One region of the Brevibacterium sp. OS20 genome, then DNA from elsewhere that is predicted to be linked to it. Evidence: riboswitches for the same ligand, from Rfam matches in the RefSeq annotation. Region 1 holds a riboswitch; each other region holds the start of a gene.
What was found. A riboswitch is a leader RNA that binds a small molecule or an ion and turns the genes downstream of it on or off. The one in region 1 is predicted to bind thiamine pyrophosphate.
Positions count from the first base shown of each region.

Region 2: another riboswitch for thiamine pyrophosphate. It lies ahead of thiC (phosphomethylpyrimidine synthase ThiC); the one in region 1 lies ahead of ACVZTU_RS03695 (TenA family protein).
Region 3: another riboswitch for thiamine pyrophosphate. It lies ahead of thiM (hydroxyethylthiazole kinase); the one in region 1 lies ahead of ACVZTU_RS03695 (TenA family protein).

Region 1 covers NZ_CM166367.1:870,578-878,284, forward strand. Annotated here, with positions in the region: gene ACVZTU_RS03680 (EamA family transporter) at 1-764, shown strand, start outside; gene ACVZTU_RS03685 (hypothetical protein) at 761-1,963, shown strand; gene ACVZTU_RS03690 (phytoene desaturase family protein) at 1,980-3,461, opposite strand; gene ACVZTU_RS03695 (TenA family protein) at 3,516-4,202, opposite strand; TPP riboswitch at 4,197-4,303, opposite strand; gene ACVZTU_RS03700 (nucleoside/nucleotide kinase family protein) at 4,389-5,006, opposite strand; gene ACVZTU_RS03705 (ATP-grasp domain-containing protein) at 5,078-6,103, opposite strand; gene ACVZTU_RS03710 (VOC family protein) at 6,230-6,592, shown strand; gene ACVZTU_RS03715 (MFS transporter) at 6,647-7,707, opposite strand, start outside.
Region 2 covers NZ_CM166367.1:588,694-596,400, reverse strand. Annotated here, with positions in the region: gene ACVZTU_RS02550 (M13 family metallopeptidase) at 1-467, shown strand, start outside; gene ACVZTU_RS02545 (DUF1684 domain-containing protein) at 572-2,224, opposite strand; gene ACVZTU_RS02540 (M18 family aminopeptidase) at 2,360-3,664, shown strand; TPP riboswitch at 3,727-3,835, shown strand; gene thiC (phosphomethylpyrimidine synthase ThiC) at 3,831-5,639, shown strand; gene ACVZTU_RS02530 (TAXI family TRAP transporter solute-binding subunit) at 5,852-6,844, opposite strand; gene ACVZTU_RS02525 (TRAP transporter permease) at 6,861-7,707, opposite strand, start outside.
Region 3 covers NZ_CM166367.1:3,029,938-3,037,644, reverse strand. Annotated here, with positions in the region: gene ACVZTU_RS13625 (ATP-binding cassette domain-containing protein) at 1-147, shown strand, start outside; gene ACVZTU_RS13620 (sugar ABC transporter permease) at 144-1,355, shown strand; TPP riboswitch at 1,507-1,640, shown strand; gene thiM (hydroxyethylthiazole kinase) at 1,628-2,542, shown strand; gene thiE (thiamine phosphate synthase) at 2,539-3,297, shown strand; gene thiD (bifunctional hydroxymethylpyrimidine kinase/phosphomethylpyrimidine kinase) at 3,294-4,163, shown strand; gene ACVZTU_RS13600 (TenA family protein) at 4,265-5,005, shown strand; gene ACVZTU_RS13595 (hypothetical protein) at 5,091-5,306, opposite strand; gene ACVZTU_RS13590 (cysteine desulfurase family protein) at 5,435-6,688, opposite strand; gene nadC (carboxylating nicotinate-nucleotide diphosphorylase) at 6,690-7,541, opposite strand; gene nadB (L-aspartate oxidase) at 7,535-7,707, opposite strand, start outside.

The DNA of each region.
Region 1 (7,707 bases):
TCTACTGGGCAATGGCCGCCGGCATGCCCGCGGGACTCGCGTCCCTCGTCCTCCAAGCCTCGGGCCCCTTCACGGTGCTGCTGGGCATGACATTCCTGCGCGAGAGGGTACGCGGCTCGCAGATGGCCTTCCTCCTCATCGCGATGGCAGGGCTCGCCGTCGTCGGCTGGCAGCGCTTCGACTCGAATGCGAGCTTCCTGCCCTTCCTCCTCACCCTCGCCGGCGCCTTCGGCTGGGCGATCGGCAATATCTGCAACCGGCAGGCTCACACCACTGAGCCGATCAAGCTGACGATGTGGATGTCGCTCGTCCCGCCCGTGCCGATGCTCGCCCTCTCCCTCCTCGTCGAAGGACCGGCGAGGGTCGGCGCATCGTTTTCGGGACTGACCACACCGACAGGGCTGCTCGCGATCGCGGGACTGCTCTACACCGTGGTCATCGCGACGATCCTCGGTTCGGGCGTGTGGTCGTGGCTGATTTCGCGCAACCCCGCCGGAGTCGTCGCCCCCTTCTCGATGCTCGTGCCCGTCGTCGGAATGAGCGCGTCGTTCGTCTTCCTCGGCGAGCGGGTCACCGTCGGCGAGCTGTGCGGGGCCGTCCTTGTCATCATCGGGGTCCTCGGCGCGGGTTTGAAGGCCGCGAAAGGGGCGCGGATTCTCGCCGCCGCTGAGGCGGTCGTGCCGGTGAGCGCGCCAACGGAGGATTCGACGCGGGCGATTCCATCAGGGCCAGTTGACAGGTGTTCGCGTAGCCTGAGGTCATGACCGCCGATGATGCGCCTCCGACCCTTCATGACGACCGCCTGTCCGCCGAGGATCTGCTCGCGTCCCCGCGGGGACGCTCGCTCGTGTTCGGGCTGGCCCTCGAGCAGGTCGAGAGTTTTCCGTGGACTGGCGATGAAGAAGCCCCAGGCGCGGAGGCGGTGGTGCGCAATCTGAGGTGCCTGTGCCCGATTGCGCCGACTTGGAGTGCAGTTAAGGAAGCCATGTCCGACGTAGTCGACGCTGCAGTGTATTGGCAGCCTCCTGATGATGACGATTGGGGGACCGCGGAAATCGGCGAGGTGCGCGAGGCTCTGCGTCCTTTCGCCGAGATGCTCGTTTCCACGGGCTTGCTAGATGCCTGGTCGAAGCCACTCGATCCCGATGATCAGTGGGCGCTGGGCTGGGACGACAAAGAACTCAATGAAGTCAATGGACGCCACACAGGACTGCCCGCGGTCTTCGACCTCGAGACAGGCCCGACGGATGAGCGCATAGAAATCACTCTGACCGATCTATACCCGCCTCTTGACGAAGACGGAACGAGGCTCCCCTGGGGATTCGACGAGTGGCTCGCCTCTGTCCTCACCACGGAAACCCGTTACCGTCACAACTTCGCCAAGGACCCCTACGACGAGCTCACCGGCGAATGGTGGTCGACCCCACCCCATGGCCTCTGGTCGTCGACGGGAACGTGGCCGGATGGAACCCCGATCGGCCTCGAACTCGTTGAGGATGACCTCGGTCTCGAACGCGCCCAAACCTGCCGTCTGCGCCTGCGCCCGGACGCCCGCATCGCCGAGATCCGCCGTCCGGAGGACTGGGCGGATCTGTGCCGCCGCTACCCACTCGACGTCACCGCCCAGCGCCGTCAGGTGTGGTTCGAGACCACCGGTCGCAGGGGACGCTGGGTCATCCCCGACTGGACACGCGTGGCCGAGGAATACGACGGTGTCCACGTCGGTCTCGCCGGCTATCTGCGGGCGGCAGGTGCGGTCATCGATGTGGCGGAGGGCCACCTCGGTGAGGATCCGGATCCGGACACAGTCCCCACCGCGGGGAACACGGACGATCGGACCGCGAGCCTCATGGCGGGCTGGCACCCGGATACGACGTTCTGGCTGAACGACGTCATCGAAGCAGTCACCGAGGTGGCCGAATGGCACTATGACAGCGACGCTGATCGGTGGGTGCAGGACTGAGTGAGCTGAATGAAAGTCAGTCGCCCGGGGCCAGGCTCGGAGCTTCCGTGATCCCGAACCGGGACTTCAGGGCGCGACGGGCGGCGAACCATCCGTTCATCCCGTGCACGCCCGGTGCCGGCGGGGTCGCCGCCGAGCACAGGTAGGCGCCGGGGACGCCGAGGCTGTAGTTGTCCCAGCTGGTGCGCGGGCGGGCCATCATCCGGTAGAAGGAGACGATGCCGGTGGCGATGTCCCCGCCGATGTAGTTCTGGTTGTGCCCGGCCATCTCGGAGGCGGGGATCGCGTTGTGCGCGACGATGCGGTCGCGGAAGCCCGGGGCGAAGCGTTCGAGCTGGCGGGTGATGTACTCGGTCGGGTCGAGCGGGCAGTCGAAGGGCACGTGCGCATACGTCCACAGCGGTCGCAGGCCGTTCACCTCGCGGGATGGGTCGAAGACGGTCGGATCCGAGACGAGGCACACGGGATCGGCGGGCATGCGACCGGACATCACCTGTGCCTCGGCGGCGGCCATCTGCGCCCGTGAGCCGCCGATGTGGATAGTGCCGGCACGGCCGACGTCGGGGTCGGACCAGGGGACCGGCCCATTGAGGACGAAATCGACCTTGGCCGCGGCGTTGCCGTGTTTGAAGCTGCGCAGGGCTTTGTCGACGTGGCTCGGGATGAGGCCGGAGAAGATCTGCGCGGCGTTCAGCGCCGAGGTGTCGAGCAGGTAGGCGCGGGCAGCGGGCATGTCCGATACGTGGTCGATGCGCGCATCCGTGTGCACGGTTCCGCCGTGGGCTTCGAGGTCGGCGACGAGGTAGTCGATGATCGACTGCGATCCGCCGATGGGGGAGGGCCAGCCGCCCGCGTGGGCGACGGTAGAGAGCATCGTGGCCGTGGCCGCGGTGCCCATCGCCGGCAGCCCACCGATTGCGTGCGCGGCGACACCGGTGAACAGGGCCTGGGAGGATTCATGGGAGAGCGGAATGTTCCACGCCGGACTGGCCTGGGACAGGAGCCGCAGGCCGAACTTCACGACGTTCGCGATGCCGGGAAGATCGCGCAGGGTCTCCGGCACAGAACGTTTGTCACCGAGGGAGAGCCAGATCGCGTCATCGACCCGGTCGAGCAGCGGAGCGAAGAAACGCCGCCATTCCGGTCCTGCCGCGCCGAGGTGGTCGACCGTCTTTTCGAGATCGTGGAAGGCCAGCGCGGCGGGTTTGCCGTCGAGGGGCTGGGCGTAGGAGATCTCGGGGGTGGTGAACTCGAGGCCGCGGGCACGCAGGTCGAAGTCGACGAAGAAGGGGCTGGCGATGGCCAGTGGGTGGACGGCCGAGCAGATGTCATGAGTGACGCCGGGGGCCAGACCGAGGTCGAGGGTGCGTGCACCGCCGCCGATCGTCGGCTGAGCCTCGTAAACTTCGACGCTCAGCCCGGCGCGGGCCAGGGTGACGGCGGCGGCCATGCCGTTGGGACCACTTCCGACGACGACTGCATCTACACCTGTGCTCATGGGGCCAGTCTAGGTCAGTGAGATGGACGGCTGCGGCGTGCGTTCCCTGGCGGCTCAGTTGTCGTACACGTTGTCGAAGAAAGCGCATTCGAGGTCGACGGCGTGCCGCCACACGCGGGTCAGGGACTCGGCGGCTTCGGCGTCGCCGGAGGGGAAGACGCGTTCGAGTTCGTCGACGAGGAACTGCACCCACCCGTGAAAGGCCTCGCCTCGGTGGAGATCGATCCAGCCTCGGTGAATATGTCGCGGCGGCATGTCCATCCGGGACTCGGCCCAGTCGAGATAGAGCCATTCGGCGACAACGAGGACGACGAGCAGCTGCGGATACGACGCCGAAGCGACTGACGAGTCCATGAGATCGCGGAACCCAACCGTCGGGGCGGTCAGTTCCGGGTGGAGATAATCGGCTGTATCGACTCCCAACTCGGCGAAGGAGTCGACGAAATAGGTGTCCTCATCGGCGACGAGCATTCCCAGCTGTCGGGCGAACCGCAGCTTCGCCTCGAGTTCATCGGCGTGGGCCACGCACGCGCCGAGCATCGACAGAAACGACTCGAAGAACTGATAGTCCTGCACCAGATAGTCGCGCATCACGGCGTCGTCGATGCTGCCGGCGAAGAGATCCTGGACGAATCTGTGTTCGACGGCTCCCGCCCACTGCCAGCTGGTCGAACTCACCAGTGCTGATACCGCTCCGTCGGCGTCCACGGTGATCGATGTGTCGAAATCTGTGGTGGTCATTGCTTGTCCACTCCCTCCGCCGGTGCTCACCGGATCAGGTTCAAAGGGTCTGCATGCGCACTCTCAGCGCCGGTCCTTTCGGCGCTCCCCTGTAGCACTTCGACACTATCATCGGGATAAGGTGTGCTGTCAGAGCGAACGGGCCAGGGCTGGCAGATCAGGGCCGGTCGGGCCCGGACCGGCGGATCAGGGTCGGCCGGGCCCGGACCGGCGGATCAGGGTCGGCCGTTCCAGATCGCGATTGTCGAGCACCCATGTGGCGTTTTCCCACGGAGCAGCCTCGGCGAAGTAGAGTCGCTGACCACCGACGTAGCGGCGATTCGACTCATCCTCTGGATCGGCATCGAAGGCTCCGGCAAATCGCTCGTTTCCTCGTGGGACCGAGACTTCAAACGGAACATCGACCCAGATGCTCGCATCCCAGAGATCCACAAGCTCGGGACGATGGAGGAAGATTCCCTCGACCAGGAGGACGCAGTCGTTCGGCAGGCTCCGAGGTTCGGGCGCTATCGGCCGATCCTTGTCGACGTCCCACACGGCTGGAACGACCGAGTCGCCTCGTCGAAATGGTTCGACGACGGATTCGACGAAAGCTCCGTAATCATAGGAACGGCGATAGAAAGTGTCTGGCCCCTTGCCTTGGGCGTACCGGATCGCCCGAGGGTGGTGGAACGCGTCGATGCTGATGGCGGTGACCCGGCGGTCGGAATCTTGTCCAGGAACGTCCGCAGCGGTCTCGGCCAAATTCACGAGCTCGTGAGCGAGCATCGTCTTCCCCGCACCGTCGACCCCATCGAGGGCCACGAGAGCGCGTTGCCTAGGCCGGACTGCGCGGAGATCGGCGAGCAGGTGACGTAGGACCGTGTCCCGGGACCTCACCTGGATGCGGACCCGGCGAGCGGCACGGACGGTGGGGCCGCCTTGGCGAGGGCATCGGCGATGAAATCGGCGATACGGTCCGCGGCAGGCTGACGGCCTGCCGACTGTTCGGCGGACTCGACGGACGGGTTGTAGTTCGTGTTCGTGTTGATGTCGTAGACGACCTGACGGCCGTCGGCGGTCTCGATGAACTCGACGCCGGCGATCTCGATGCCGAGGTCGGCCAACAACGTCTCGAGCCGAGCGATGAGCGGTGTTCCGGCCGTGATCTCCTCACGGCGGGCGAACTGGGGGACCGCCTCGACGTCGGGATCGGCCCCGGCACCCGGAATCGTGCAGGCATCGGCCGGGCACAGCTCGAATGACCCAGCTGAGACGTCGACGCGCACCGCATAGTGGAAGCGTCCGCCGATGACTTCGGCACGGGTGATGAACGGCTGGGCAGGCTGCACATATTCCTGGATGAGGGTGATGCCGTCGATCGGCGCATTCGCTCCACCGGGCGCGAACTCATCGGCGACCGCCTCGAGCTCGGCGTGGGAGTCGAAGCGACGCACACCGAGGCCCTTGCCGCCCTGATTGTGCTTCGTGATGAATGGGGGAGTGAAGCCGGCCGCGGCGTCGACGAGCGCCCGCGGTCCGAACGCGGCGGCGGTGCGCGGAACATCGAAGCCCCGGCCGGCCAGCTCGCGATGCTGACGGACCTTGCTCACCTCGAGCTCGTAGACATCGCGTCCGTTGATGACTCGGCGGCCGGCGGCGGCGAGCCAGTCGAGGACCGCACGCCCGTACTCCTTCACATGCGGATCGGTCCGGGTGTGCGCCGACGCCGACAGCCGCGACCAGAACACCCCCTGTGGGGGCTCGGCGTCGAGATCGATCGTGGTCTCGGGCAGCAGCCATTCGACGTGTGCGACGCCGAGGCGGTCGAGCGCATCCGTGAATGGTGCGATCCATTCCGGATTGTCGTGGATGATGTGCACCGTCGGAGTGCCGCCGACGGGCAGGGCATGAGAACTCATCGCGAACCTTCATCGTGGAGCCGGTGCGGCCGAGAGTACGCGGAAACATCGGCGGATCTGCTCAACAATCCTACGCCCTGGTGTCCAGCCCTTCGCTGTGTCAGTGCGGCGGCGTAGACTCGGGGCATGGCTATCGCAAAGCAGCCCGTTGTCGTGCTCGACGCCCCTGACGCCGGTGAACTCGCAGAGTTCTACGGCAAACTCCTGGACTGGTCGGTCACCGTCGAAGAAGACGGCACCTGGGCAGAAGTCGTCTCCAATTCGTGGCCGCCGATCTGCATCCAGCAGGTCGAGGACTACCACGCACCCAGCTGGCCCGGGCAGGCCCACCCGCAGCAGATGCACCTCGACGTCATGGTCGATGACCTCGACGTCGCCGAGGAAGCCGTGCTCGAGATCGGCGCAGGCAAGGCCCCAGAGCAGCCGGGAGAGACGTTCCGAGTGTTCCTCGACCCGGCCGGCCACCCGTTCTGCCTGTGCAAGGGATGACCGGCCCCGCCCAGAGCTGATCCGGAGAGACCGACGGCGCTGATACGCGCCGGCTCAGACCAGGTCGGCCTCCTCGTTGAGCTCCTGGGCGAGGTCCTTCGCCTCTTCCTTCGACGCCGCCGACGGAGTCGAACCCCACAGCGGACGACGATTGCTCTCAGGCACGAAGTGGATCGTGACGAGCCCGATGACTCCAGCGGCCATGAGGTAGATCGCCGGCCACATGAGGAATCCGGTGGCGTTGATGAGCGAGGTCATGACGAACGACGTCGTGCCGCCGAACAGCGAGATCGAGACGTTGAACGCGATCGCCAGTGCACCGGCGCGGACCATCGTCGGGAACAGCGACGGCAGAGTCGAGGGCATCGTAGCGCTGAAGCAGATGAGGCTGAGCCCCATGATGAGCAGCCCGAGGAAGACCACGAAGTCGTTGTGCCCGCGGATGAGCCACAGTGACGGGAACGAGAGCACGATGAGCGAGAGCGCTCCCGCGCGCACAACGGCCTTGCGGCCCAGCCTGTCCGAGAGCTTGCCGATGACCGGGATGAGCGCCAGACAGCAGGCCATGACGATGATCTGCAGGACCTGCGAGGTCAGTTCTGAGACTCCGCCGCTGCCCTGGAGGTCCTCGACCATCGGGAAGTACACGGGAATGAAGGAGGTGAGCATGTAGTTCGTCACGTTCCACGCCAGCACCAGACCACAGCAGGCCAGCAGGTTCGGCCACAGCTTGAAGATCTTCTTGAACTCGCCCTTGGCGTGGTTCTTCTGCTCCTCCTGTTCGGAGAGCTTCTCCATCTCCTTGTAGGCAGGAGTGTCCGCGAGCTTCGTGCGCAGGTAGACGCCGATGAAGCCGAGAGGCAGAGCGACGAAGAACGGGATCCTCCAGCCCCACGACTCGAGGAACTCGGGAGTCGAAACAGCCTGCATGATCGTGGCGACGAGTGCACCGAGGACGTAGCCGGTGAACGTTCCGACCTCGAGCAGGCTGCCGAGGAAGCCGCGGCGCCGGTCGGGTGCGTATTCGGCGATGAAGGTCATCGCATTCGAGTACTCGCCGCCGGTGGAGAACCCCTGGAGCAGACGGCAGGCCAGCAACAGGAACGGTGCCCACA
Region 2 (7,707 bases), 280 kb from region 1:
ACGGCAACCTCGTCGACTGGTGGACCGAATCGGATCGGACCCTGTTCGAGGAGCGCACGAACGCACTCATCGCCCAGTACGAAGAGCTGGTCCCGACAGGTCTCGAACCGAATCAGCACGTCAACGGGGCGCTGACGGTCGGTGAGAACATCGGCGACCTCGGTGGTCTGTCGATCGGGTGGAAGGCGCTCGAGCTCGAACTCGGCGAACGGGCGGGCACTCCGGGCGTGCCGGTGGCGCCGTCGGCCGAGCAGGCGAAGGCGTTCTTCGAGGCATGGGCGAAGGCATGGCGGTCGAAGATGCGCACCGAGGAGCGTGTGCGCAGGCTGTCGATCGACCCGCATTCGCCGGAGGAGTTCCGCTGCAACCAGGTCGTGAAGAACATGACCGCCTTCCACGACACCTACGGCGTGGCAGAGGGCGACGGCATGTACTTAGCCCCCGACCAGCGAGTCACCATCTGGTAATTGCTACCTGACGGCGGCCCAGCAACCTCGCGCGAGGTTGCTGGGCCGCCGTCAGGTAGTTCTGGGAGGAAACGGGCGCTGGGACTGAGGCTGGGAGCCGGCCGTCAGCGGTGGTGGCGGATGAGGGCGACCATGCGGTAGTCGAATTCCTGCCAGCTCGTGATCGAGGCACCGGATTCCATCGCCGACTGGAAGTCCTCGACCTCAGTGCGGTCGGACTCGAGCGGGATGTTGAAGGGCATCTCCACATAGATCAGCCCGCTGGCGTCGGTGTGGACGATGTCGAAACCGGCCTGCTTCGGGTCGAGCTCGTTGTTCATCACGATGAGCAGACGGTCCGCCGGCGCCTCGTATTCGGTTTCGATGCCGTCGACGTAGCCCTGCTGCGAACGCAGCTCCCGCTGGGCCTGGATGACGAACGCCGAGTACGCGCCGATGCCGATGACCGGAATCCGTGAAGTCAGCGCTTCGGTGGCGACATCGATGAGCCGCGACCGGGCCTTGCGCCCCAGCGGCGACAGATCCCCGCCGGACATCGCGACCCCGTCGAAGCCGACGAGGGAGATCCGCCCGTCGTCGTGGTTGGGGTTGAGGATGGTGATGTCGAGGCCGAAACGCGAATACCAGGGGCGCGTCACCTCGGCGCTCTCTTCGTCCCACCACACGTAGAAGAGGAACGGCACGTTGATCCCGGCCTCCGAGTAGAAGAATGGAGGACGCCGCTCACCTGCGGTGACGTCGAACGGAACGACGTTTCCTTCGATCGGGGCTGGGCAGGTGGCGAACGAGGTGAACGCGAACGGGTAGTTCACCGCACGGTTGAAATCGATGACGAGCGACCCGTCCTGATTCGGCACTCCGAGGTCGATGGTCCGCCACGCGGCGGTGGTGCTCCCGTTCGTCGAATCGTGGAAGTCCAGTTGGAGTCCGGTCTTCGGGCACCCGGTGGCGAGCAGGCTCACCTCACCGTGCGAGGTCTCGAAGGTGACGGTTCCCGCCGCCTGTGTCTGCAGCTGCAGGTCCTCTTGGGCGGTTTCGATGGTGTAGGTCTTGAACGGGTCGAACCTGGTGAACCGGGCGAGGAAGACGAAGTCCGGGTCCGGGTCGAAGACCGGAACCTCGAAGAACTTCCCGAGCAGCGGGGACTTCGAATTGCGCACACGCACGCCGAGGCGGCCGCCCCGATCGATGAGTTCGTAGAGGACGTTGCCGACGGTGAACCAGTTGAGCGAGCCGCCGTTCGGAAGCTTCGCGCTGAACCCGTTCTCTTCCACGCGGACCTGTGGCTTGGCGGGCGCTGCTGCGTGCCCGTCGGATCCGCCATCGGACCCCGCATCGGATCCGGCGCCCGTTCCGGCAGAAGGGTCGCTACCCGCGGAGTCTGCCGCAGCCGCGCCCGCACCGGACTGGTCCATCACCCTCGGCAGAGTCGAGGTGTCGCTGGGCACGGCCGGGCTGGTCGCACGGGTCGGTCCTCCGCCGTTCACGCCAGAAGCAGCAACGGCACCAGCTGACTCACCGTTGTCGACCTTGCTGAGCAGGTCGAATGTCTCGGCTGCGGGGCCGGCCTTGATTCCGGTCTTCAGGGATACGGTCACCCAGCCGTCGTCGACGGTGAACGTGCCGGGGGCGTCGGTCCAGGTCGATTCGGCGTCGAGCCAGTGGAGTCCGACGACACTGAGCCAGCCGAACGGTTTCGCAAGGGCTGAGTTCCGTGAGTCGCGCCAGGTGTTCCACTCCGTCACGAACTGGTTCACGTCGAACACTCCTTGCCGTCGCTGGTGCGGTCGCAGGGTCGCTGCCCCCGCCTGATTCTCGGACCCGGTGGCAACCCGGCGTCTGAGACCTGATCTTCTTCACCTCCAAACTACCGCAAACGATAGGCTGGGGAAATGAATGAATCACTCCCGAGACCGGATGTGGCCGCGACGACAGCGGCCGACCTCGGCGACTTCGTCAGCGCATCTCCCAGCTCCTACCACGCGGTGGACACCGCGGCGAAACGCCTGGAAGAGGCCGGTTTCTCCCGCCTCGACGAGTCCGTTCCCTGGGCGCTGACGCCCGGAACCGGGCACTACGTCATCCGCGACGGCGCGCTCATCGCGTGGATGAATCCCACCGTCACCGAGGCGGCTCCCCGGTTCCGCGTGTTCGGTTCCCACACCGACTCCCCGGCGTTCAAACTCAAACCCGGCGGCGAGTTCACCGCCGAAGGCACCCGGCAGGTCGGGGTGGAGATCTACGGCGGGCCGCTGCTGAATTCGTGGCTCGATCGTGAGCTCGCGTTCGCGGGTCGGCTCGGCCTCGCCGACGGCAGCATCGTGCTCGCCCGCACCGGGCCGATCGCCCGCATCCCGCAGCTCGCGATCCACCTCGACCGGCAGGTCAATGAGGGTCTGACCTTGGACAAGCAGCGTCACACCGCTCCCGTCATCGGTCTGGCCGACCTCGCCGAGGCGGACATCATCGAACTGCTCGCCGCCTCTGCCGGGGTCGATGCCGAGTCCGTCGTCGGCCACGATGTCTACACGATTCCCGTTCAGGAGCCGGCCCTCTTCGGTGCCGCCGAGGAGTTCTTCGCCTCGCCGAGGCTGGACAACCTCCTGTCCGTCCACGCCGGCGTCACCGCGCTCACCCAGCTCGATGCCGACGGGCTCGACGGCATCCCACTGTTCGCGGCGTTCGATCATGAGGAGATCGGGTCGAATTCGCGCTCGGGCGCGTGCGGTCCGTTCCTCGCCGACGTCACCGAGCGCATCGTCGCCTCCTTGCTGCCGCAGTCGACGCGCAGCGATTATCTCGCGTCGATGTCCACCTCGGTGTGTGTCTCCTCCGATGCCGGGCATGCTGCCCATCCGAACTATCCCGAACGGCACGATCCGCATGTCCGCCCCCGCCTCGGCGGCGGTCCCCTGCTCAAGCTCAACGCTCAGCAGCGCTACGCCACGGATGCGGTGGGCACCGCCGTGTGGTCACGGGCGTGCGCGGCCGCCGGGGTCGAGTACCAGGATTTCGTGTCGAACAATGCGATGCCCTGCGGGTCGACGATCGGACCGCTGACCGCGACCCGGCTGGGCATGACGACCGTTGATGTGGGCCCGGCTCTGTACTCGATGCACTCGGCACGCGAAATGGTCGCGGTCTCCGACGTCGTCGCCCTCGGCGCCGCTGCGAAGGCGTTCCTCCAGGGCGGCTGACCCCATTCCCGTCGCTCAAGGAGCCACGGTTGTCCTCACTGCGTCAGTCGTGATAGGAATGGCACGACCCCACGGGAGCCCGCTGCAAGGGCTGAGATCGGACTGGATCGTCCGAGACCGTAGAACCTGATCCGGTTGATACCGGCGTAGGAAGTGAGGACTGCAGATGACTGCATTCACCCCTGAAACACCTGCCCCTGCCACGACTTCGTCTGACGCAGATTCGCACGACCAGTTCACCCTCGAGCAGTATCCGACGCATTCGCCGGCATGGGTCGAGGACGAGGAACACGACATCCGCGTTCCCGTGACCCGCATCGAGCTCGAGGACTCGAACGGTCGGGCCAACGATCCCGTCGACGTCTACCGCACCGTCGGGCCGGGCAGCATTCCGGAAGAGGGACTGCCCGCTCTGCGATTCCCGTGGATCGAGAACCGCCTCGACACTGAGACGTATGACGCCCGCGGCCACCGCATCGCCGATGACGGTCGTGCCGCCGTCCGCCGAGGTGCCCCGTCGCAGCAGTGGAAGGGACGCAAACCGGTCCCCCGTCGGGCCAAGTCCGGCCGCACGGTGACCCAGATGCACTACGCAAAGCAGGGCATCATCACCCCGGAGATGCGGTTCGTGGCGCTTCGCGAGCAGTGCGATGTCGAACTCGTGCGCGCCGAGCTCGCCTCCGGTCGCGCGATCATTCCGAACAACATCAATCACCCCGAATCCGAGCCGATGATCATCGGCAGGGCGTTCCTCGTCAAGATCAATGCGAACATCGGCAATTCCGCGGTCACCAGCTCCATCGCCGAGGAGGTGCAGAAGCTGCGGTGGGCCGCGAAGTGGGGTGCCGACACCCTCATGGATCTGTCGACCGGCAATGACATCCACACCACTAGGGAGTGGATCATCCGCAATTCGCCGATCCCCATCGGCACCGTCCCGATCTATCAGGCGCTGGAGAAGGTCGACGGCGATGCGAACGCGCTGACCTGGGAGATCTATCGCGACACCGTCATCGAGCAGTGCGAGCAGGGTGTCGACTACATGACCGTGCACGCCGGTGTGCTGCTGCGCTACGTTCCTCTCACGGCTGACCGGGTCACCGGGATGGTCTCACGCGGCGGGTCCATCATGGCCGGCTGGTGCCTTGCCCACCACGAGGAGAACTTCCTCTACACCCACTTCGATGAACTCTGTGAGATCTTCGCTCGCTACGATGTCGCTTTCTCGCTCGGCGACGGACTGCGGCCGGGTTCTATCGCCGATGCCAATGATGCCGCCCAGTTCGCCGAGCTCGACACTCTCGCCGAACTCACCGAACGCGCGTGGGCCCACGACGTCCAGGTGATGGTCGAAGGGCCCGGGCACATTCCGCTTCACCTCGTGCGGGAGAACGTCGAACGTCAGCAGGAGCTCTGTCACGGTGCGCCGTTCTACACCTTGGGTCCGCTGGTTACGGATATCGCGCCCGGATACGACCACATCACCTCGGCGATCGGGGCGACGGAGATCGCCCGCTACGGCACGGCGATGCTCTGCTACGTCACCCCGAAGGAGCATCTCGGGCTGCCCGACCGTGACGACGTCAAGACCGGGGTGATCACGTACAAGATCGCCGCGCATGCCGCCGATATCGCGAAGGGCCACCCGGGGGCGACGGCCCGCGATGATGCGCTGTCGAAGGCTCGATTCGAATTCCGGTGGCGGGACCAGTTCGCCCTCGGCCTCGATCCGGAGACCGCCGAGGCGTTCCACGACGAGACGCTGCCGGCGGAACCGGCGAAGACCGCGCACTTCTGTTCGATGTGCGGTCCGAAGTTCTGCTCGATGCGCATCTCCCAGGACATCCGCGATACCTACGGCAGCGCCGAGGCGCAGGAGGCCCTGGCGGGAATGCAGCAGAAGAGCCGCGAGTTCCTCGCATCGGGCGGAGAGGTCTACCTGCCCGATCCGACCGTCGGCCTGCGGGAAGGCTGAGTCCGGCTCCGGGCCGGATCCCGCCCGTCGGCCCTCAGAACAACTGAGGAACGAGGGCCCCGGAGAATCCTGGCTGCGGGCCGCGCTGCCCGCCATGCGAAGCGTGGAGCTCCGCTCCTCGTCAGCGTCGTTCAAGGCGGAGCGCGCCTATCGGACTGTACACAGATCGACAGACGCGCCACGCCTTGAACGAGCGGTTGGGCAACTCGCACTTACTTATTCAGCTCGTCCAGTGCTTTCTGCGAGCCCGGGTGCAGCTTGATCGGCTCCGGCGGTTCGGCGGTGTCGAGGTTGATCTCCTTCGCCGCGGCATGCACCTTGACCAGGTCGTCCTTTTTGTCGAAGAGGAGCTTCGTCAGAGCGCAGGCCGTGCCTTCGTCCATGTCATTGCGGACCATGAGCACGTTCGGGGTGACGATCGTCTTCACCGTGTCGACGCCCTTGTACGTGTCACCGGGGATCTCTGCCACCTCGTAGACGGGGTTGATCTCCTTCATCTTCCCCTCGAGGTCGGAGATGTCGAGGATCTCGACGTCCTTGCCGTTCGAGGTGAAGAGATCGGTGACTCCTGCCGTGGGCAGTCCGCCGGACCACACCATGCCGTCGATGGTTCCGTCCTTCATCCCGTCGACGGTCTTCGACAGGTCGAGGCGCTGTTTGGTCACGTCCCCGTCCTTGAGTCCGGCCGATTCGATGAGACGGTTGGCGATGACCTCGGTGCCGGACTTCGGCGAACCGGTCGAGATCGTCTTGCCCTTGAAGTCCTCGACCGAGTCGATTTCGGCATCCTTGCGCACGACGACGTGAGTGAAGTTGTCGTAGATGCGCGAGAGCGCGGAGATGTCCTCGGCCTCCTTGAAGTCCGCATCCCCCGACACTGCGTCGGCAGCGGTATCGGCCAGGGAGAACGCGATGTCGAAGTCGCCGCTGGACAGCTGTTGGAGGTTCTGCACGGAGGCGCCGGTCTCCGACGCTGTGGCCTTGAGGTCGGAGTTGTCGGAGATCACCTGTGCCAGACCTCCGCCGAGCACGTAGTACACGCCGGTCGAGTTGCCGGTGGCGATGGTGATCTGCCCCGAGGCGGCGGTGCAGCCGTCTCCGCCTTCTGCGGCGGGCTCGGCTTCGCGCTTGCCACCGCATGAACTCATCGTCAGCACTGCGGCCAGGGCCGCAGCGGCGATTGTGAACGTCCTTGTTCGCTTCATGGACTTCGTCCCTTTCTCAGTTGGTCCCGGCCGGTGTTCCGGACGAGGGTGGTTCGGTGGAAAATCCGTCACCGGATCCGTCCGCTTCGGCTGTACTCGGGTCGACCGCATTCGCCGGTGCCTCGTCCTTCGCCGAGGCGGCCGCTCCTGTCACGGTTCCCGTCGCCGAGGCGGCCGGTCCAACCGCAGTTCCCGTCGCCGAGGAGGTCGCCGGCTTGCGTCGGAGGATGAGGTGGATGACCACGGCGAGGGCAAGGGCCGCGAAGCCGACCATCATCGACAGCGGCTGCAGGTAGAGGAGCGCGCCGGCGGCGAGGAAGCACAGGATCCGCTCGGGCCAGCCGGCGCGGCAGATGATCCATCCGCCTGCACCCGCGGCCAAGGCAGCGACTGCGCAGGCCGAGACGAGGAAGGTCCAGACCGCGCCGAAGAACCCTCCCTGAGCGACCAATGCGGCACCTTCGGGGGTGAAGGTGAAGGCCAGGGGGACGAGGAATGCGGGGATCGCGTACTTGCAGGCCTGCCACATGGTGGCGATGACGCGGCCGCCGGTGATCGCCGAGGAGGCGACCGCCGCCAGTGCGGTCGGCGGGGAGACCTCGGAGAGGACTGCGTAGTAGAAGATGAACATCGCCGCGGCCGCCTCGGGGACTCCGAGGGTGATCAGCGCAGGTCCGACGATGACCCAGCTGATGATGAACGAGGCGGTCACCGGCACCGCCAGACCGAGCACCGTCACGGCAACTGCGGCGAAGATGCAGGTGAGGATCAGGATGACCGTCGGATCATCCGAGAATGCCTGCGCTCCCTTGATGAGGATGTCGGAGATGACCTGGCCGAGCCCGGTCTTCGTGATCGTCGAG
Region 3 (7,707 bases), 1.9 Mb from region 1:
TGCGACCGGGTGCACGTGCTGCGGCTGGGCAAGGACGCCGGTGATTTCCCCGGTGACGAGCGCACCGATGTGCTGGTCGCCGCGATTACCGGAGCCAGCGACAATGTCGTGACCAAACGCGCCGCACGGAGGGGTGAGCGTCGATGACCCGCAATTCCTTCATCACCGATGAGCGGATCTCCTCCGAAGGCGTGATCGGCACCTTCGTCCGCCGGGTCAAAGAGGGGCAGCTGGGGTCGTTCCCGGTCATCCTCGCACTCATCGTCATCGTCATCGTATTCCAGTCGGCCGACTCGAACTTCATCTCTCCGGCCAACCTAGTCAACCTCTCCACTCAGGTCGCGTTCCTCGCGATCCTGGCTCTCGGCATCAACCTCATCCTGCTCCTCGGCGAGATCGATCTGTCTCTGGCGCAATTGGGCGGTTTGGCCGCCTCGCTGCTCGGTGTCTTGGTGGTAAGGCAAGGTGTGCCGCCGGCCTTAGCGCTGGTCATCATGCTGCTGCTCGGCCTGGTCGTCGGCGCGATTCAAGGTTGGTTCTTCGCCGTCGTCGGCATCCCGGCGTTCGTCGTCACCTTGGCCGGTCTGCTCGCGTTCACCGGTCTGACTCTGACGACATTGGGCACGCAGAAGAACCTGTCGATGTCGGACACCTTCGCCTTCGACTTCGCCAGCTTCTACTTTCCTGCGATCTGGGCCTATATCTTCGGCGCCGTCGCGATCATCGGCTTCGGCGGCGGCATCATCTATTCGAAGCTGCGCCGCCACCGGGAGGGTCTCAGCGCTCCGAGCTGGACCTCTGTGATCGTGCGGATCGTGTTGCTGGCCGCGATCGTGTTCGGGTTCCTCATCCTCGTCAATCAGGACTTCGGTCTGGCGATGCCTTTCTTCCTCATGATCGTCATTGCGATCATCATCGACCTCGTGCTGCGCAAGACCCGCTACGGTCGTTCCATCTACGCCGTCGGCGGAAAGGTCGAAGCTGCACGGCGTGCCGGCATCCGCGTGACCTGGGTGCGCATCAGCGTGTTCATGGCAGCCGGAGTGCTGGCCGCATTGTTCGGCTTCATCAAGACCGGTGTGACGACAAATGCGGGATCGACGCTGGTGAGCACGCAGGACCTGCTCAATGCGATCGCTGCAGCTGTCATCGGCGGCACCTCGCTGTTCGGCGGACGCGGAACCGCCTGGGCAGCCGTGCTCGGTGCTCTGGTCGTCGGTGCGATCAACAACGGTCTCTACCTCATCGGCTTCAACTCCGATGCACAGCAGATCATCACCGCACTTGTTCTGCTCACCGCAGTTGTCATCGATGCGCTCAGCCGCCGCGGTCAGAGGTACGTCGGGCGCGGGTAGTGGGGCGTTAAGCTCTCTCTGCCGACCGCTCGCCTTAGCGTCGAGCGCGCAATGCATAGCTTGATACAGCGACGTTGAGTCGAGCGGTCGGTGCTGAGCATCCAAGCAGAGTATGGAGTCGCCCGTGTCCGACCGGGCTGATACAGTCGGAGCCAATGACATGGGGTGCCTCATGAGGATCCGTTCGCACCAAGACGCTGCGCACGGAGGACACCGAGGCTGAGAGAACACCCATCGAACCTGATCTGGGCCATACTAGCGAAGGGATCGTCATGGTTGACTTCGACCTGCGTTCTGCGAATGCGCGTCTGCGCGCAAGCAATCCACTCATCCAGTGCATCACGAACACCGTCGTGCAGCAGTTCAGCGCCAACGTGCTCCTGGCCATCGGCGCCTCCCCGGCAATGCTCGATCACGAAGCAGACGCCGGTCAGTTTGCCGGGATCGCCAGCGGAATCCTCGTCAACTTCGGAACCGCCTCGAACCACCAGCTGCTCGCCGCCGATGCCGCCATCGACGTCGCCAACACCGCCGGAAAACCCTGGGTCCTCGACCCCGTAAGCGTCGGCGCCGTCGACTTCCGCACCTCCCGCATCCGCCGCGCCGCCGCCGATCACCCGACCGCCATCCGCGGCAACGCCTCCGAGATCGCCGCACTCGCCGGAGTCGGACTCGGTGGTCGTGGAGTCGACTCCACCGATGAAGTCGACGCCGTCCTACCCGCTGCCGCGAAGCTGGCCCGAGAGACCGGTGCCATCGTCGCCGTCTCCGGACCCACCGATGCCGTCGTCGCCCACATCGACGGCACTGACCACGTCGCCCGCATCTCAGGTGGACATGAGTTCATGCCGCTCGTCATCGGCACCGGCTGCTCACTCGGTGCCGTCACCGTCGCCTACCTGGCCGCCGCCCGAGCCGGACTCGCCGACCCCGACGCCGACGTCTCAGCCGTCAACGCCACTGAGCAGTCCGCGAACGGTGGGGACGCCTCGGCGAAGTTCGAAGCCGTCGTCGCCGCCCACGCCCACTTCGCGGTCGCCGGGGAACTCGCCGCCGATGGTGCGAAGGGGCCCGGCAGCTACTCGGTGAACTTTCTCGACGCACTCCACACCGTCGACGGTGACCGACTCGCACAGGCGAGAATCGGCCTCGACACGCTCACCGCCGGCGAAGGCGTCCAGGCATGACCGCCGGATCCGCCCACATCGCCGACAACCCGGCTGACGACGGCGCGACCGCGAACGACCGAGACGGCTCGGCCGACCGCTTCGCCGGAATCGACACGCGCCTCTACCTCGTCACCGACTCCGCGCAATGCGAGGCCGCCGGCCGCAGCGTCGCCGAAACCGTGCAGGCCGCCGTCGCCGGGGGAGTGGGCATCGTCCAGGTCCGCGACAAAGACATCGACGATGCAGGCTTCTATTCGCTCACCCGCCAGGTCATCGCCGCCGTCGACGCCGCCACCCGCGACACCGACCGCACGGTCCCCGTCGTCCTCAACGACCGCGTCGAGGTGGCCCGCCGCCTCATCGACGAAGGCGAGAACGTGCACATCCACGTCGGCCAAACTGACACCACCGTCGCCGAGGTGCGCGCCGCCCTGGGTGCGGAACCGCTCATCGGTCTCTCGGCCGCGAACAGCGACGAATTCGCCGCCGCCCGAGACTCCGGAGTCGTCGACCTCGTCGGCATCGGACCGGTCTTTGACACCTCCACGAAAGCAGACGCCCCCGGCGGAATCGGACCGGACCGCCTCGGGGAACTGGTCGCAGAAGCGGGCATCCCCGCGGTCGCGATCGGCGGCATCAACGCCGATCGTGCCCCTGACCTGCAGGGACGTGGGCTGATCGGGATCTGCGTGGTCTCGGCGATCTGCATGGCCGACGATCCGAAGACGGCAGCAGAGGAGCTGCTCGCCGCATACGCCGGGAGTGCACAGTGACAACCCGCCCGCCGATCACCCTGTCCATCGCCGGCACCGATCCCTCCGGCGGTGCCGGAATCCATGCCGACCTCAAGACCTTCACCGCGCGGAAGACCATGGGCACGACCGTCATCACCGCCCTCGTCGCGCAGAACACGCACGGTGTGTCCCGCGTCTATCCGATCGACGTCGATTTCGTCGCCGATCAGTTCGACTCCGTGCTCGGCGACCTGCCCGTCGATGCGACGAAATCGGGGATGCTCGGCAGCCGTGACCTCGTCGAACTCGTCGTCGATCGCGCCGCCGAAGGCCGGCTCGGCTTCTATACCGTCGACCCGGTGATGATCGCGACCTCCGGCCACCGCCTCCTCGAGACCGATGCCGTCGAGGCCGTGCGCACCCACCTGCTGCCGGTCGCCGACCTCATCACCCCCAACCTCCCCGAGGCGGCCCTGCTGATCTCCGACGACGAACCCGAAGCGCAGACGACTGAAGCCATGCGTGACCAGGCTCGGCGCCTGCTCGAACGCGGCCCCGGAGCTGTCCTGCTCAAGGGCGGGCACGGCAGCGAGGACGAGGTCATCGACATCCTCGCCACCGCCGATGGCCAGGTCCGCGAGTTCACCCACCCCCGCGTGACGACGATGAACACGCACGGAACCGGGTGCACTCTGTCAGCCGCGATCACCGCCGAGGTGGCTGTCCTCGGCCGCGAACGCACAGAGATCGGGTCGGACATCCTCGGCGAGGCCGTCGGCAATGCCCTCGATTATCTTGCTCGCGCTCTCACCTCGGCTGCGGACTGGCAGCTGAGCCTGAATCCAGAGGGCGCCCACGGACCCGTCGACCACCAGGTCGACATCGTCCGCGGTCGACCCGCCTGACGTATCCATCCCGCCTGACCACCACCTCACGCGAACCGCCAACTCACTCGTTCCACCACGTCATCCGAACCACCACGTCACACGAGCACAAAGGAGTTCCCATGACCGTCACCTACACCGCCGGCCCATTGACCACCCAGCTGTGGGACCGTGTCCGCCCCATCGTCAAGCAGATCGAAGAGCTGCCGTTCCTCGCCCAGCTCGCCGACGGCAGCCTCGATCCGAAGGCCTTCGTCAACTACATCTCGCAGGACAGCCTCTACCTGAACGGATACGCCAAGGCCATGTCGTTCCTGGCCGCGAAGACCGTCGACCGTGACGAATCCCGATTCTGGGCCGGATCCGCCGCTGAGGCGATCACCGTCGAAGAGGAGATGCACGGAGAGCTGCTCGCCGATGCCCGACTCGCCTCGGCGCTGGAAGAACTCACCGCGGAAGGCTCCCGTTTCAAGGCCTCCCCGACGACGCTGGGTTACGTGTCCTTCCTCGTCGCCACGGCCGCCAGCCGTTCCTACGGCGAAGGCGTCGCCTCAGTCCTGCCCTGCTTCTGGGTGTACGCGCATATGGGCAAGGTGCTTGTCGACCGGGCCGGGCAGATGGCCGACGACCACCCCTACCGCACCTGGGTGCAGACCTACGATTCACCAGACTTCGACGAATCGACCCGCCACGCCGTGCAGATCCTCGAACAGGAACTCGCTAAGGCCCCGAGCGAGGAAGCCGCCCGCATGCGCGCCGCCTTCGAGCAGGCCTGCGTCTTCGAACTCCACTTCTGGGCCTCGGCGCACGCCATGCAGAACTGGGACGTCTCCGTGTTCCTGCCCCAGGAAGTCACCGTCTGATTCCAGGGAGCATCGGATCCCCCTCGCCGAGGTGGCCCTGACCTTGAGTCGGTCACCTCGGTCGGCGGGCGGAAGCGTTCCCGCCTCAGGCGCGGGAGGCTCCATAAGGGTCATCCGGGTAATGAGTGAGCGGACCGAACGATCCGAGAGCATGCCAACCGCGGCGCAGAGTCGTCCACAGAAGCACGTGATCGACCTCGATGAGGGGCACTCGGTCGTGCTTCGGGCAGGCGAACCGACCGATGAAGAACACAACGGTCGCAAACATCACTGCGATCATGAACAGAATCAAAAGATCCATGGCGGCCCCCTCACATCCTGATACGAATGCCTCTCTTTCAGTCTCGCCCCAAAATACAGAGAAAGATAGGTCTATCCCACCTGGTGAGCGTGAAGGTGATCAAAATCAACTCGGGTGTGAGACGCCGTTCATGCAAAGGATGAGGCGAGGCTCTCGGCAGCGCTGATGACGGCTCGGGCGGCCGCTCGTCCCTGGTCGGGGGTGATCGAGGACGGGAAGGTGAAGCGCACACTCGTCTGCGCGACCTCGGGCGCGACCCCTAAGGCCGTGAGCACATGGGAGGGCTCATCGGAGCCGACCGCACAGGCGGAACCGCTCGAGGCCGTCACCCCGAGGCATTCGAGCTCGAGCAGCACTGCCTCGCCGGAGGTGTTCGAGAAGCAGAACGACGCATGATTCGGAGTCCGAGTCGCCCGGCCGTCAGGGCCGGCCGTGCCCGCCGCGCCCGTCAGAAACGACCCGGGGACATGGCTGAGCACTGTGGAGATGAACTCATCGCGGATGGCTCGGACACGATCGGCGGCCTCATGCCGATCCGCCTCGGCGAGTTCGAGTGCCGTGGCGAACGCAACGGCCAAAGCCACGTTCTCCGTGCCCGATCGTCGGCCCGACTCCTGCCCGCCGCCGTGGATGAGTGGTTCGACGGGGACGCGGGCGCGGATCGCGGCCACACCGATGCCCTTCGGCGCCCCGACCTTATGCCCGGCCAGACTGAGCGCATCGACGCCCAACCCGGTCAGCGGCAGCCACCCGGCCGCCTGCACGGCGTCAGTATGGAAGAGAGCACCGGCCTCATGGGCGATTCCGGCCAGGGTCGGAATGTCGGCAACGGTGCCGATCTCATTGTTCGCATATCCCACGCTCACGAGCACGGTGTCCGGGCGGATCGCCGCCGTGAGGGCTTCGGGGGTCACGGTCCCATCGGAGGTCGGGTCCACCTCGGTGACGGTGAATCCGTGGACGCGGGTCAGGAACTCCACCGAGGCGAGCACCGCTTCGTGTTCGATGGGAGAGGTGACGATATGTCGCCGAGGCGGCGCCGCGGTCCCGGCCCGACCCTCGGGCTGAGCCCGATCTTGGGTGTGCGATCGACCCTGGGTCTGAGCCCGATCCTGAGTCCGAGCGCCGAGGGCCATACCGATGATTGCGAGATTGTCCGCCTCGGTGCCGCCGCTGGTGAACGTGATGTCCGTGGCCCTCATTCCCAGCACCTTCGCCACGCGAGCACGGGCATCGGCGAGGGCTTCGGCGGGTCCGCGCCCGAATTCGTGGTGGCTCGACGGGTTGCCGAACGCCCCGGCCAGATACGGCCAAGCGGCTTCGAGGGCCTCCCTGCGCACGGGAGCCGCGGCCGCGGTGTCGAGGTAGAGGCGTCCGGTCATCTCAGGCCTCGAGGGAAAGGTCGAGACCGAGGTCGATCGCGCGGACACTGTGGGTCAGCGCGCCCGAGGAGATGACGTCGACGCCAGTGGCGGCGATCTCCGGGATCGTCTCCAGGGTGACGTTGCCGCTGGCTTCGACTACGGCGCGGCCGCCCACGAGTTCGACGCCTTCGCGCAGCTGAGCCGGGGTGAAGTTGTCGAGCATGATGATATCGGCGCCGCCGTCGAGCACTGCGGGCACCTGGTCGAGCCGGTCGACTTCGACCTCGATCATCGTCGTATGCGGCAGACGGGCGCGGGCGGTGCGGATCGCCTCGGCGACGCTGAGTCCGGCACCGGTGAGCACGGCGAGGTGATTGTCCTTGGCCATGACCGCGTCGGAGAGGCCGAAACGGTGGTTGTGTCCGCCGCCGCAGAAGACGGAGTGCTTCTCGAACGCGCGCAGCCCCGGAGTCGTCTTGCGGGTGTCGACGATGCGCGCCCGCCCGGCGGCGGCATCGACATAGGCGCGGGTCTGGGTGGCGATTCCGCTCATGCGCTGGCAGAAGTTCAACGCGATCCGTTCGGCCTGCAGCACCGCCCGAGCGGGACCGGCGACCGCGGCAAGCACCTGACCTGCGGTGAAAGCGTCTCCATCGGCGGCGGCGAGGTCGACCGTGACGCTCTGGTCGACGAGTGCGAAGGCACGGGCGAAGACTTCGATTCCGGCGAGCACTCCGTCTTCGCGGGCACGCAGTTCGGCCCTCGCCGAGGCGGCGGCAGGGATGAAGACTTCGCCGGTGATATCTCCCCAGGGAGCGTCTTCGCCAAGGGCTGTGCGCAGTGCGGAATCGATGGTTGAAGCGGTCAGCATGCGGTGGCCTCCTGAAGCACGGCGGTGGGCGAAGTGGCGGTGGACGGCGCGGTCGTCGACGGCGTGAGTGTCGTATCCGTGCGGGTATGCGCGCCGAGGCTGTGCTCCCGGGCCAGGGCATGCCGAGCCATATGTTCGGCGATGAGGGCGAGATTCGCGGTCTCGA